3 regions of the Exiguobacterium sp. s142 genome follow, and region 3 is predicted to be linked to each of the others. Evidence: riboswitches for the same ligand, from Rfam matches in the RefSeq annotation. Region 3 holds a riboswitch; each other region holds the start of a gene.
What was found. A riboswitch is a leader RNA that binds a small molecule or an ion and turns the genes downstream of it on or off. The one in region 3 is predicted to bind thiamine pyrophosphate.
Positions count from the first base shown of each region.

Region 1: another riboswitch for thiamine pyrophosphate. It lies ahead of thiW (energy coupling factor transporter S component ThiW); the one in region 3 lies ahead of KNP77_RS07470 (YkoF family thiamine/hydroxymethylpyrimidine-binding protein).
Region 2: another riboswitch for thiamine pyrophosphate. It lies ahead of thiT (energy-coupled thiamine transporter ThiT); the one in region 3 lies ahead of KNP77_RS07470 (YkoF family thiamine/hydroxymethylpyrimidine-binding protein).

Region 1 is NZ_JACSMB010000023.1:28,414-33,144, reverse strand. It holds partial or broken gene KNP77_RS14665 (zinc ribbon domain-containing protein) at 68-280, shown strand; partial or broken gene KNP77_RS14660 (GNAT family N-acetyltransferase) at 381-731, shown strand; gene thiW (energy coupling factor transporter S component ThiW) at 775-1,263, opposite strand; TPP riboswitch at 1,327-1,425, opposite strand; gene KNP77_RS14650 (hypothetical protein) at 1,450-1,770, opposite strand; gene KNP77_RS14645 (aminoglycoside phosphotransferase family protein) at 1,815-2,783, shown strand; gene KNP77_RS14640 (hypothetical protein) at 2,784-3,530, opposite strand; gene KNP77_RS14635 (ribonuclease FAU-1 family protein) at 3,740-4,279, shown strand; gene KNP77_RS14630 (tetratricopeptide repeat protein) at 4,329-4,731, shown strand, end outside.
Region 2 is NZ_JACSMB010000001.1:395,420-400,150, reverse strand. It holds gene rsgA (ribosome small subunit-dependent GTPase A) at 1-737, shown strand, start outside; gene rpe (ribulose-phosphate 3-epimerase) at 739-1,395, shown strand; TPP riboswitch at 1,415-1,514, shown strand; gene thiT (energy-coupled thiamine transporter ThiT) at 1,589-2,161, shown strand; gene KNP77_RS02045 (thiamine diphosphokinase) at 2,161-2,748, shown strand; gene rpmB (50S ribosomal protein L28) at 2,805-2,993, opposite strand; gene KNP77_RS02035 (Asp23/Gls24 family envelope stress response protein) at 3,246-3,608, shown strand; gene KNP77_RS02030 (DAK2 domain-containing protein) at 3,631-4,731, shown strand, end outside.
Region 3 is NZ_JACSMB010000006.1:56,427-61,157, forward strand. It holds gene KNP77_RS07460 (ABC transporter ATP-binding protein) at 1-645, opposite strand, end outside; gene KNP77_RS07465 (ECF transporter S component) at 638-1,213, opposite strand; gene KNP77_RS07470 (YkoF family thiamine/hydroxymethylpyrimidine-binding protein) at 1,206-1,799, opposite strand; TPP riboswitch at 1,879-1,979, opposite strand; gene KNP77_RS07475 (GTP-binding protein) at 2,045-3,238, opposite strand; gene KNP77_RS07480 (hypothetical protein) at 3,574-3,840, opposite strand; gene KNP77_RS07485 (SMP-30/gluconolactonase/LRE family protein) at 3,853-4,731, opposite strand, start outside.

The DNA of each region.
Region 1 (4,731 bases), on a different contig from region 3:
ATGCGAGAAGGAGACGAAATTGTACATTGTTATCCCAACGTTTTAGGACATCTTAAAACTATCATTTATAGTCAAGGTCGGGAAGACGTTCGCCTCGAGCCAGCTCTGTTCAGGTTGCGGCCATCAACACAAAGACGTGAAACATCTCGGCTTGCGTGAATGGACGTGCCCGAACTGCGGCGCCCACCACGACCGCGACGTGAACGCAGGACTCAATCTCAAACGAGAGGCCGAACGCATCCTGGCCTCTTCAACCGTCGGGACGACGGGGTTAGCCTGATCAGGTTTCGGTCGTTCGACCGGATGACTCAGGAATCCCTCACCTCCAAGCGCAGCGTAGGTGGGGGTAGTTCAACGAAACGAACGCGGAATCGCTCCGGGAGATGGACGTCGACGTCAAGCACGCGTGGGCATGCTACGCGCTCTGTCGAAACAATCAACCGGTCGGCTTTATGATGATTGGGGCCGAGAATAAGGCGGAGCGTTACGTCTGGCTCGACCGGTTTATGATTGATCTGGATGAGCAAGGGAAAGGCATCGGGTCAACATTTTTGCAACTTGCGATTGAGTGGATGCAAGATCGATTTGATGTCGATGACATCGTCCTCAGCCTGCATGCGACGAACGAACCGGCGAAACGATTTTACGCGAAAGGCGGATTCGTCGACAGCGGCTTGATTGATGAAGCGAACGGAGAAGAAATCTGGGTGTATCACGTAAAACAGGGATAACCGTCACAAGTCGGCTGTCCCTGTTTTTGTGATTCTTGTTCAATTATCGCTTCACCGTAAGTGGACGCAACTGTTTGACGCGGGCGAGGACGATCCAGCCGAGGATGGCTCCGGTCACACTCGAGGCGAGGAAGGCCGGGAAGAAGAACAATGCCCCGAACTCGGAGCCCATTAAGATTTTCGCATACGGGACGGCGATGAGCGAGGCAATGACGCCCGTCCCGATGACTTCACCGAGCGCAGCGAAAGCGACCCGGTTCGTCCGCACGTAAAATAGTCCGGCAAGCAAGGCGCCGATCATACCACCTGGGAAGGCGAGCAACGACCCGGTCCCGGTCATGACACGGACGAGTCCGGTCACGAACGCGACGAGGACGGCACCAATCGGACCGACGGTGACGGCGGCGATGACGTTCACCATATGTTGCACCGGATAGGCCCGGGCGACACCGGTCGGGATGGAGATGAACAGGGAGCCGATGATGGCGATGGCGATGAGCATCGCCATCCAAGTGAGTTGTTGAATACGCATGTAGTGTCTCCTTTCAAAATGAAAACGCCACTTCTCCAAGTGGAAAAGTGGCGTGGACAGACAGACGTATCCAAGCCACTTCCCTACGCTGGTATGAGCCAGATCAGGTTCGAAGGGTCCGGCAGTTGCCGTCTCAGCCCGAAGGCTCCCCTAGTGGTCGTTTATTGGTTTGAGTATAGCATAACGTTATTTTGTTGCCTCAATTTTTCGCGGTCGGAAGATGAAATAAATGATAACGCTATACAGGGCGTATAAAAACAGGGAAAACACGAGATTGATGACCCACGGGAGTGTACCCATAAATACGGTGACCGAGGCGTTACGGAACCAGCCGAGTGAAAGACATAGTCCGACAAAGCTGAGCACGATCGTCGTCCAAAAGCTGATATCTGGACGCCTCGACACGCGGCGAACGACTAGACCAATTATGAAGCTGAAGACAGCCGTCGCACCTAAATACATATAGAGTAGCGCATCGACCGGGTATGAATAATAGACAACGTCCATATTATTTCCTCCTAAACGAAGTGTGGTGAAAGGAAGTGAGGTCAGTGAGAGATGCGATCCCATGGCGTGACGAGTCTTACCGTGAACAGTTCGAGCACTGGCTCGATGGCCATGTGCCAGGCGTGACGTGGCGGGTTGTGAAAGATACCGACTTGACATACTTGATGTATGGAGAGTACGGAGCAGACCGTTACTACGCCAAGGCGGTGACAGCAATCAGTGGTGGCGAGGCTGAACTGTCGATGCATCTAGCCGAACGGCATCCGGGACTCGTCCCGGAGGTCATCGCCATTGCCGCGACACGCAACTGGCTACTTATGCGAGACATCGGCGGGGATGCACTTCGTGAATACCCCAAGCACAGTCGGTACAAAGCGGCTGTGCGTCAATATGCGAAACTACAGAGAAAAGAAGCGAATTACATGGATACGCTTTTGGCCTACGGCATCCCGGACCGGCGTCCGGCTCGTCTAAAAGAAGAGATACGGACGTATTTACCCGAGTTATGTACGGGGTTAGATCGAGATAAGGCAGAGGCGGTGCTGGCGCTCCAAGACGAACTCCTCACCATGTGCGACGAGCTCGCGACTGGGCTGCCGATGAGTCTCGAGCACGGCGACTTACATGGCGGCAACATCTTTTGGCGCGAACAGAAGGATGACTTATGTATTCTCGATTGGGGCGATGCGACCGTCACCCATCCGTTCTTCAGCGTCCGTGTGTTTTGGAACGCGCTCTACGACTTGTTGCCAGAAGACGATGAAGTCGCATGGTATGAACAGATTCAGAAGATGCGTACCGTCTACTTGGCTGAGTGGGAAGGTGTGGCGCCTCGGGACGTGCTATGGCGCCATTTGTTGATCGCTGAAGAGCTCGGTTGCGTGTATCGGGCACTGTCGTGGCATGTATATGTTACCAACTATCGGTATGATCCGTCCGAGTCAGCCGATAAACCGGCCCAATGGCTTAACTTGTTCCTCGAGTATCGGGACTTGAAACGTCGCGGTACGTGATCACTCGTTCTTCTCGAGCAGGTTTTCATAATCCGTCTCGTTCCAAAACAGCTGGGCGATCGACTCCGGTGCTTTCAAAATCTCACCGTCTTGGTCGTAGACGATAGCGTAGCCGTTTTCGATCTCAAAGACGATCAAGTCGGCCGTCACTTCCTTGACGCCGTTCCCGGCAATGATGACGTTCTCGATTGGGTCGCGTGCGACTTGAACTCCCCATTCGTCGAGCTCGACGATGAGCGCTGACGTGTAGGCATGGCGGTCGTAAATCGATTGAAACTCGTCTTGCGTCAATGTGACGTCGGTCGGGGGGGCACTCGTCCCGTATTTGCGCTTCTCAATCTCCTCAACGAATTGCGTGAACGACTCTTCTTGCCAAAAGAGTGGTGCGACCGACTCGGGACCGTTGGCGATCTCACCGTCTTCATTCTCATAGACGGTCGCGTACGTGCCGTCGTCGAGCTTGAACGGATAAATATCGGCGTATGTATGATGGATCCCGTCCCCGGCGATGACGACGCGTTCGAACGTCTCACGGAACGGTGTTAGCCCTTGGTTTTCGAGCGCTGCTAACAAGTCTTGGGCAGTCTCGTGTTGGTCAAAGACGTCTTTGAAATCTTCTCGTGTCCATTCGATCGTCGCTTCTTCATCTTGTTCGTTCATATCAGGAGAGACGATTGGTTGCTCGGCTTGATCGGTACAACCTGTCAGCAAGAACGCGCTTAAGCCAAGTAGTCCTAATCGTTTCATAAAACAACCCCCTAGTAAGTTACATTATTTCCCTATTTTACATTAGCGTAGCATGTATGAAATAGGATGAGAACCTGGATACTTTCTCATCTAGGGCAAATGGAATCGCTACCTCGTCTGGTTCAATCCACACAATCTGTACGATTGAACAGGGGAATGTCGACTTTTGGCGAACACATTTAGGAAACTGATTTAAAGGAGAGAGAGAGATGCCAAAACGAAAATTTGCCAATCGTCGTGATTGGGAACGCATATTAAAAAATCGATACGCACAAATGGAGGTGCGGGACGATCGCTTCTCGGGCACCGTCGCCCTCTTTCAAATTGACGCCGTCCGAGCCCCACAATATAAGATGCATCAAGGAAAGGAGTTCATCGTCGCCGACGCAGGTTACGCGTGGCTCCAGTACTTCTCAGAACATGAACCGTTCGGGGTGACCGTCATGTTCGATGACCGGGGCAACATCGTCCAATGGTACATCGATATCGTCGAGGGGATCGGGTATGAGGATGGGATTCCGTACATGGATGACCTCCTGCTCGACATCCTCATCTTCCCGAACGGTGACGTCGTCCGTAAAGACGAGGATGAGTTCGAAGCGGCAGCCAAGTCAGGTGAGCTCACGCCGGAGATGGTCGACCGTGGCTGGCGTGATTTCAAGGCGACGCTCGATCGGATCGAACGCCGCGACTTCGTCTATTTTGATTTAGCGAACGAGCATTACGAGCAGTTGAAGCAAAAGCTTTGAGTCTTCCCGTACTGCTTTTGGTACAGTGAAAGAACAGGGGGGAAGATAGATGAAACAAATTGATCTCGAGAAGTGGCCGCGTAAAAAGCATTATGAGTTTTTCAAGGCGTTTGACGCCCCGCATTTCAACGTGACGGCGAACGTCGACGTGACGAAGCTACATACGTTCGCGAAGACGCGCGGACAGTCATTTTTCAAGCTGTTCTTATACGGCGTGGTGAAGACGGCGAACGCCATCCCTGAACTTAGGTACCGGATGCGCGGTGACGTGGTCGTCGAGCATGATGTCGTCCATCCATCGTTCACCGTCATGATGGATGATGACGTCTTCAATTTCTGTACGGCGACGTATAAAGACGCGTTTCCCGACTTCATGGAGGAAGTGGCCGTGCGGATGAGCGGGGCGAAACGAGAAGTCGTCGTCGGAGATGACGAGCCGGACAGCCTGCTCT
Region 2 (4,731 bases), on a different contig from region 3:
GGGACGGGACCGGCTACATCATGGCTGTCGATGAGCGATCGAACCATCTCGTCCGTCCGCCGATCGCCAACATCGATCAGGCGTTTCTGCTCTTTTCCGTGAAAGAGCCGGCGTTCTCGTTTCATTTGCTTGACCGCTTTCTCATTTTGATCGAATCGAAGCAAGTTCACCCGATCATCGTGTTGACGAAGATGGACTTGTTGCTAGAAGCTGAGAAGGAAAAAATTAGTGCGGCGGCAGCGCTATACCGTTCGATCGGCTATCAAGTCATTGAGACGTCGACCGAAGACGGAGCTGGGATCGAGCTCATCCGCAGCGCGTTCAAAGACAAGACGAGCGTATTCGCCGGACAGACCGGCGTCGGGAAGAGTTCGTTGCTGAACGCGGTCGCACCGGAGCTTGAACTCGCGACTGGTAAAATTTCGAAAGCGCTTGGCCGCGGGAAGCATACGACGCGTCACGTCACGCTCATCACACTCGCGGACGGGTTCGTCGCCGATACACCTGGATTCTCGAGTCTTGAGTTCCCGGAAGAACTTGAAGTCGAGGAGATGCGTTGGTGTTTCCCTGAATTCGTCTTGCGGCACGATGACTGTAAATTCCGTGGTTGCGCCCATTTGAACGAGCCAGGTTGTGCCGTCAAAGCGGCGGTCGAGGCCGGAGAAATCGCTTCCACCCGCTATGCGAACTATGTTACGTTTATGGAGGAATTAAAAGATAGACAACGGAGGTACTAACATGATTAAAATCGCACCATCGATCCTGTCGGCCGATTTTGCCAACCTTGAGGCAGAGGTCAAAGCGGTCCAAGAAGCAGGGGCCGATTACATCCATTTTGACGTCATGGACGGTCAGTTCGTGCCGAACATCTCGATTGGACTGCCGGTACTCAAAAGTTTGCGTGACAAGTCGGACATGGTATTAGACGTCCATTTGATGATTGACCAGCCGGAACGGTTCGTCGAGGACTTCGTTCAAGCAGGCGCCGATATCGTCACGGTCCATGTCGAGGCGACAAACCATTTGCATCGCGTATTGCAACAAATCAAAGGAGCCGGCGCCAAGTGTGGTGTCGTCTTGAACCCACATACGCCGTTGTCATCAATCGAGCACGTGCTCGGTGATGTCGATATGGTGTTGCTCATGACCGTGAACCCTGGCTTTGGCGGCCAAGCGTTCATCGAAGCGGTCGTCCCGAAGATTGCGGCGCTCAGCGAGATGCGCCAAGCGCGTCGTCTCGACTTCGAGATCGAGATCGATGGCGGGGTAAATCCTGCGACGGCAAAACTTTGTATCGACGCAGGTGCCGACGTCCTCGTTGCCGGTTCAGCCATCTATAACGAACCGAGCTATAAAGACGCAATCGATAGCATTCGCAACGCGTCTCGTGTATAATCGTCTGTAGAACAACAAATATTGTCGCAAGGGGTGTCACATCTGTGGCTGAGAGGCATGAGCTAACCCTTTGAACCTGTTCCGTTCACACGGACGTAGGGATGTGGCGAAAATGCACGTTGCTACACGATAGCAGCATGGCGTTTACGTCATGCTGCTTTTTGTCGTTCACTCATATCAAGGAGGGAATAAGATGAAACAACGTTTAAAACTACAGGCGCTCATTGAAATCTCGCTGTTCGCCTCGCTCGGACTGATCTTTGACATGCTCATCCCATATCGGTTGCCGCAAGGCGGAGCAGTCAGCTTGGCGATGCTGCCGATTCTCGTGATGGCTTATCGGCATGGATTGAGAGGCGGACTCGCGACAGGCGCGCTCGTCGGGACGCTACAACTGTTATTTGGGGCCTATATCTTCACGCCGGTCCAGTTTTTACTCGACTACACGGTCGCCTACGGCCTCGTCGGAGTCGCCGGCATCTTCGCCGGGCAAGTCAAACAGTCGGCAAAAGACGGCGCCAAGAAAACGCTCACGTTCTATTTGATTCTCGGGGCGTTGATCGGCTCGGCGCTCCGCTACGTTGCGCACGTCGTCTCCGGCATCGTCTTCTTCGCCGAGTATGCGGAAGGACCGGTCGTCTTGTACTCGCTCGGCTATAACTTGACGTATATGTTGCCGTCGTTCCTCGTCTCGGCGGTCGTGATCGTGCTCTTGTTCACGTCGGCGCCGCGTTTCGCGACGCTCGCGACACGGGACATCAGATAATGCGTGTCTTGATTGTGGCTGCGAGCCCGGAAGCGGTCCCTGAGCTTCCTCGGAACGCCGATTACGTCATCGGCGTCGACGGCGGCTATCATACGCTGCTCGACCGTGGGATGAAGCCGGACCTGCTCGTCGGTGACTTTGATTCGTTCACAGGCACCGTGCCGGAGGAAGCTGTCCGTTATCCGTCTGAAAAAGACGTGACCGACCTTGAGATCGCTCTCGAGGCGGCACGAGGGAAAGGGGCGGACGTGATCGACGTGTACGGTGCACTCGGGGGCAGACTCGATATGACGCTCAGCAACGTCGGTCTGCTCGAGGCGTACCCCGAGATGCGGTTGTTCGCAGACGGGCAAGAAGTGCGCCTCGTCGGAAAAGGGGACTATCGTCTCCCGCGTCGTCCTGACCATTACTTGTCGCTCGTACCTTGGAAACGGGCCTCGGTCTCGATTCGTGGCGTCAAGTACCCGCTCGAGAACCATGACGTCGTCAGCCATGAGGCGCTGACGATCTCAAACGAGTGGTCGGCGGAAGAGGCGGATTTGCTCGTTCATAGCGGCAACGTCTTGATTATGTATATAAAGAAATAAACAAAAAAATCCCATCGGCGCATGCCGCTGGGATTTATTTCGTTCGTGTATGGTAATTATACGCGTTCAACGAGACCTGATTTAAGAGCGCGAGCTGAAACCCAAACTCGTTTAGGTTTACCGTCAACGAGAATGCGAACTTTTTGTACGTTTACACCCCAAGTACGTTTTGTCTTGTTGAGTGCGTGCGAACGGTTGTTACCTGACTTAGGTGACTTACCTGTTACGTAGCATTTACGTGCCATGCGTTTCCCCTCCTTTTTTATGTGGGTTCGTCCTAATAGACACTCGTTTATATTAGCATGGGTTTTTTCACGATGCAACTAGAAAATAACCGGATGACAAGAAAAAAACTTGACATTACGGATGAGGATTTTAATAATGAATGAGGGTTGCGGTTACAATTGACCGAGTTTAGGGGCATGTCCTTTTAATAACTAGGTACTTATTGTAGAATATACTGTAGGAATCATTCCGAATAAAGGAGGCTACTCCATATGGCAATTGAAATGAAGACAACATATGGCAATATTGATATCACGAACGACGTGGTCGCGACACTCGCGGGCGGTGCGGCGATGGAATGTTTCGGCGTCGTAGGAATGGCGTCACAAGCTCAACTGAAAGACGGGATCGCAGAACTGCTCAAACGTGAGAATTATGCGCGTGGCGTTGTCGTACGTCAAGATGGAGAAGACGTACATATCGATATGCACATCATCGTGAGCTACGGGACGAAAGTGTCGGAAGTCGCTTACAACGTGCAAAGTCGTGTAAAATACACGCTCGGTGAAACTTTAGGATTAAACGTTTCGTCGGTAAATATATTCGTACAAGGCGTTCGTCTGACGAATGACTGACGAGAACGAAGGAGGATTTGGTGTGGGGTTAAAACGTTTAGATGGATTGGTGTTTGCGCAAATGGTCGCAAACGGTGCAGCCAACTTGAGCCAAAATGCAGATTACGTGGATTCGCTTAACGTCTTCCCGGTCCCAGACGGCGACACGGGAACGAACATGAATTTGACGATGACTTCAGGTGCGAAGGAAGTGGCCGCACTCGACACAGCGAACATCGCTGACGTGTCATCGAAGTTTGCCCGCGGCCTACTTATGGGGGCCCGTGGGAATTCGGGTGTTATTTTGAGCCAATTATTCCGTGGTTTCGGTAAATCGATCGAAGGAAAGACAGAATTGTCGACACTCGACTTTGCCGAGGCACTCAAACGTGGCGTCGACACGGCATACAAGGCGGTTATGAAACCGGTTGAAGGAACGATTTTGACGGTTGCTCGTGAAGCGGCCGACGAAGCGCTCCGTGCCTCTGAGTCGACGAGCGACTTCAATGAGTTCATGGAGCAAGTGATCACGGAAGCGAAAGCGTCGCTCGAGCGGACACCTGATTTGTTGCCGGTCTTAAAAGAAGTCGGTGTCGTCGACTCAGGCGGTCAAGGTCTCCTCGTCATCTATGAAGGGTTCCTCGCGAGCCTTGAAGGGAAAGAGCTCGAGAAGCCGCACGCACCGGTCATGGATGCCCTCGTTGAGGCAGAACACCATGCTGCGCAAGGTTTCATGTCGACGGAAGATATCGAATTTGGATATTGCACGGAGATCATGGTCCGTTTCCAAGACGAAAAGTTGAAACAGACTCCGTTCGATGAGGACGTGTTCCGTAACGAGTTGTCTGAACTCGGAGACTCGCTCCTTGTCGTCGCCGACGAAGAGTTGCTCAAAGTCCACGTTCACGTCGAGACGCCGGGCGACGTCATCACGAAAGGACAACGTTTTGGTGAGCTTGTCGCGGTCAAGATCGAGAACATGCGTCAACAGCATTCGACGATTCTTGAAGAAGAGCACGGTGCCAACCAGCACGGCGTTCAAGCGACTGCCGTCAAAGCGAAAGTGCCTTACGCGATCGTCACCGTCGCCATGGGTGAAGGTGTCAGTGAACTGTTCCGTTCGCTCGGTGCCGCACATGTCATC
Region 3 (4,731 bases):
TCCGTTCACGAGTTCCAGGTGCCGGTCAAAGAAGTCGCCCCACATGTACGGACGATGCTCGATGACGACGATATTGACGTTCCGTGCGGACTTGTCGAGCCAGCGAACGAACCGACGTGCCGTCGCCGGGTCGAGGTGTGAGAGCGGCTCGTCGAGTAAGAGCCATTCCGGACATCCGATCAAGGCACAGGCGACGGCGATTTGCTGCTTCTCGCCCCCTGATAAATCATGGATGGTGCGGTGGCGATAATCGGACAAATGTAACTCGTGCAAAATCGCTGAGACACGGTCCATCATCTCGCTTCGGGCGACCGAAAAGTTTTCGAGCGTGAAAATCAGCTCTTCCTCTACCGTCTGCATGACGAACTGGCTGTCCGGGTCTTGAAACACCGTCCCGACGCGGCGATTCACCTCGCCAGGCCGATACGTGGCATAGGACCGACCGAATAGATGCAATCGCCCCGTCACAATCCCATCACAGTTGTCCGGGTAGAGCCGATTGAACAAGGCGAACAAAGTCGACTTCCCCGACCCGCTCGCCCCGGTGATGAGCGTCCTGCCGTCCTTAAGACGAAGTGTGATATCTGTCAATACGTCGCGTTCTTCTCCCGGGAAACGAAACGCCAGACGCTCGGTCTCAACCATGTGCCTTCCTCTGCCGGGTGACGGCATATCCTTCTAGCGCACCCGTTCGAAGCAACAAGTCGCTCAAAATCTTCCCGCCGATCCCTGCGATGAGCATCCCGCTCGTCGCCCGTAGTGCGAACATCAAAGCCACGTACGTCGGACTGAGCGCACTGAGACCTCCCATGACGTACGTATATGCGAAACTCGTCACTGCCGCACCGAATCCGGCGAGCATGAGCACCCACAAGTCATACCGCTTATACCCGGTTAGTGCGAACGCCGCTTCGGCGCCGAGTCCTTGAATGATGCCGACGAGGATGATGCGCGGACCGATCGCATTGCCGATCATCATCTCGATCGACGCTGCGAGCACTTCCGACAAAAAGGCGGCGCCTGGCTTTCGAATGATGTAGGCGGTAATAATCGAGACGATGAACCAAATCCCAAAAATCCATTCATAGGCGATCGGCCCGATCAAGCCGGCCCACAAGTTCCCCACATGGACGAACGCCAAATAGACGACGGCAAAGACGACCGATAAAATCGACAACAAAACGATTTCTTTCAACTTCCATGAGTTAAGCATCGATGCGTCCCTCGTGTGACGGACTGTTCACACTGAACGTGACCGTCATGACGACGTGGCTCGACTTCTCGCGAACACGGTTGAACGTCGCCTCATAAAACGCGAACACCGGCTCGATGTCTCCGTGAATTCCTGAAGCATAATGCATCGCGTCATTGAAGACACCCCGTGCTTTCGCGAAATCGACCTCTTCATAGATGATGTCCATGTAATCGTCATCACCGAGCGGGTAGAGCGCGAACTGTGAAGAGACGTATTGCGCACCTACCCGCCCGTTCACAGGTTCAGTCGTTACGTCGAGCAGATTGTCCCCGGCCGTGTCACCCGGACAGCCCACCGAGAACGTTCCACTCATCGAGACGTGGGTCCCTGTCTTCGTTGCGTGTGACAAGACTGCTTTCGCGACGTCAAACACGTGCTCGGCCCGACCGCGAATCACGGTCGACACATCGTCCGTGTGCCTCCAGACGTTGCTTAAATCAGTTTCTTTGAGTGCTCCTTTGATGACCGGTATGAACTCTGACGTCATCGGGCTTAGCGTAAAGCGGAACCCGACGATCGGGCTCGTTCCACATTGTTGATTCATGATGATTCCCCCCTTATTTGGTTACACAAAAAAGCCGCATCCATGAGAATGCGGCCACTTATCCAATCATCAATCCATCAGAAAAAGTGCCACACTTCCTCACGCCAGTATTACCTGGATCGAGTTATAAGGGATTGGAGCCATGCTCACATCTCAGCCGAAGCACCCCTAGTGTAGTCCAATGTATGCGGTTGTTCATGCAAGCAAAAGTATAGCCGTTCGATTCTGAATTGTAAACGTTTAAATCATGAAAACGTCGCGATTCCGTTTCCTGGAAGCGTATCCCGTAACGTTGTCCAGTCTGACGCCATTTCTTCGTCTGACAGTAGACAGGCGTCAAGTTCAAGCTCGACGCGCACTCGGTCCATTCGGTGACCGATCAAGACGAGCTCCGTCTGGCGGTCGCCGTACGGTTCGATGTAATCGGCCTCAAGCTCTGGTTCGGCGGCAAACATCTGCTTTCGTTCCGCGTCAGGAAGCGTCGCGAGCCAACGGCCGGCATGTTCGAGCGTCGACGCGTACCCCGCTTGGGAGAACAGGCAAGCGATGTCGTTCCGTGAGGCGATCCATAAAAAACCTTTCGCCCGGACGACTTCTTCCGGGAACTGTTCGATCCACGCATGTAAACGCTCCGGGTGGAACGGACGGCGGCGGCGATAGACGAACGAACTGATGCCGTACTCTTCGGTTTCAGGGGTATGGTCGTCTGTCTCGAGCTCTTGGATCCATCCGGCGGCATGCATCGCCTGGTCGAAGTCGAACAAGTTCACGTCTAACAGGTCGGACAACAATACGTTCCCGTACGTACTTGTCAAAAGTCGCGCCGCCGGGTTTAACGCGCGCAACAGACTTTCGATCTCGTGCAGTTCCGGTTCCGTGACCCGGTCCGCCTTGTTGAGGACGATGATGTCGGCAAACTCGACTTGATCGACGAGCAAATCGACGACTTCCCGGACGTCACCCGTGTCGACAGCCTGTTTCCGTTCATGCAGCGATTCGCCCGAGTTGAAGTCTTTTAAAAATCGATATGCGTCGACGACCGTCACCATCGCGTCAACATACACACGGCTCGTCAAGTCGATACCCAAGGCGTCATCCGCATATGTAAACGTCTGCGCGACCGGGATCGGTTCCGAGATACCTGACGACTCGATGATGATGCCGTCGAGCTGTCGGTCGTTCGCAATCTCGCTGACCGCCTCGAGTAAATCTTCTCGCAACGTGCAGCAGATGCAGCCGTTAGACAGCTCCACCAACTTCTCGTCCGTCCGTGAAAAACCTGCTCCGTCAATCAATCGCTCATCGATGTTCAGCTCGCTCATATCGTTGACGATGACGGCATATTTTTTACCATCCCGATTGTTCAACATATGATTGAGCAACGTCGTCTTGCCACTTCCTAAATATCCGGACAAGACTGTGATCGGAATTCGTTTCATGATGTATACCACCTTTAAATCGTAATCATTACATTTTAGATAATGAACGGGATCACGTCCGTTGTCAACAAAAATACACGCTCAAAAGGAGCGTGTTTTCTTGTTGACTAACATGATTGTTATCGCTCGTCCTTCCGGCGCCCACGCTTTCCGCAGGCAATCCCGGAGCCGCATCGCGACTCGCGTCGCTGCTGGGTCTCCGTCGGATTGCTTTCCTGCAGGAGTCGGGGCGCCATCGAACGAGCAACGCAAACGGTCGCCATCTAGCGGCCATTTGTCTTTTTCTGAGGCCTCGATGGCCGAAGAAAAAGCTCTGGATATGTTCTTCGTACCGGTTATTCTTCTAACGCTTTCCGTTCCGCCTCGGAGCGAGGATACGTGTTCGCCTGCCACTCGGCCCGATAAATCGAATCGAGTTGCGTCAAACCGACCTCGTCATCATCCTTATCGGCATCCACACTCGGCGTCTCGTCCCACTTTGGTTCAAGATACGTATGGTCTTCTTTCCGGGCCCGGTCGTCCAATATCTTTTGAATCCCGACCCGAGCCACCGCCGCTAGTGCCAATCCGATTCCCGCTCGCACGAGCAATCGCTTCACCATAGCCGTCCCTCCTTAACGTCCAAACCGATAAAGTGGCATCCCTTTCACGTCCGTATCGATCTTGAAGACCGAACCCGCATCCGGATGAGCGGCGAGCGCCTCGTCGTCCATGCCTTCCCGTGCCGTCGTGATCGCCAATTGTTTTAAGTCATCCCCGATAAAACTACACGACGTGACGTTCGGCGCCGGGACGATGACTTCAAGCACTTTTTCACCCGTCTCCGGATTCCACCGCGTGACGCGCCCGCCTGCGAAGTGGGCAATCCATAAAAAGCCGTCTTCATCCGACGTCATGCCGTCCGGGAACCCGTCCTCATTCTTGAAATCAATGACGACCTCACCTTCCCCGAGCGTGCCCGTTTTCAAATCGAACGGGAACTTGCGAACCGTCTCGGTCGGCGTATCGATATGGTAAAACGACGTATGGTCAGGTGACCACGTCAACCCGTTCGATAACGTCAATCCGCTCAACATGACCTCGGTCGTGCCGTCGCGGTTCAAGCGGAACAACGTCGCCTGCTCAGACTCGTCTTTTAAGTGGAGCGTCCCGGCGAAGACACGACCGTACGGGTCGGCTTTCCCATCGTTGAAGCGAAGGACACCTTCCCGGTCATCAAGTTCTACGAGTTTATCGAGTTGTTTCGACGTTTCATCCCACTCATAGATACCATCCTTCAATCCGACGATCACGCCGTCGGTCACTTTAGGGACGACAAACCCGACCTGCTGTCCCATATCAAACGAAGATAATTCATCTTCTTTCTCATCGTACCACCAGAGCGCGTGCCCTTCGATATCGACCCAGTAGAACCGCTTCAGTTCAGCGTCCCAGCAAGGCCCTTCCCCGAGCGTGTTTCTGACTCGAATCCATAACGTAGCGTTTACTGTCTC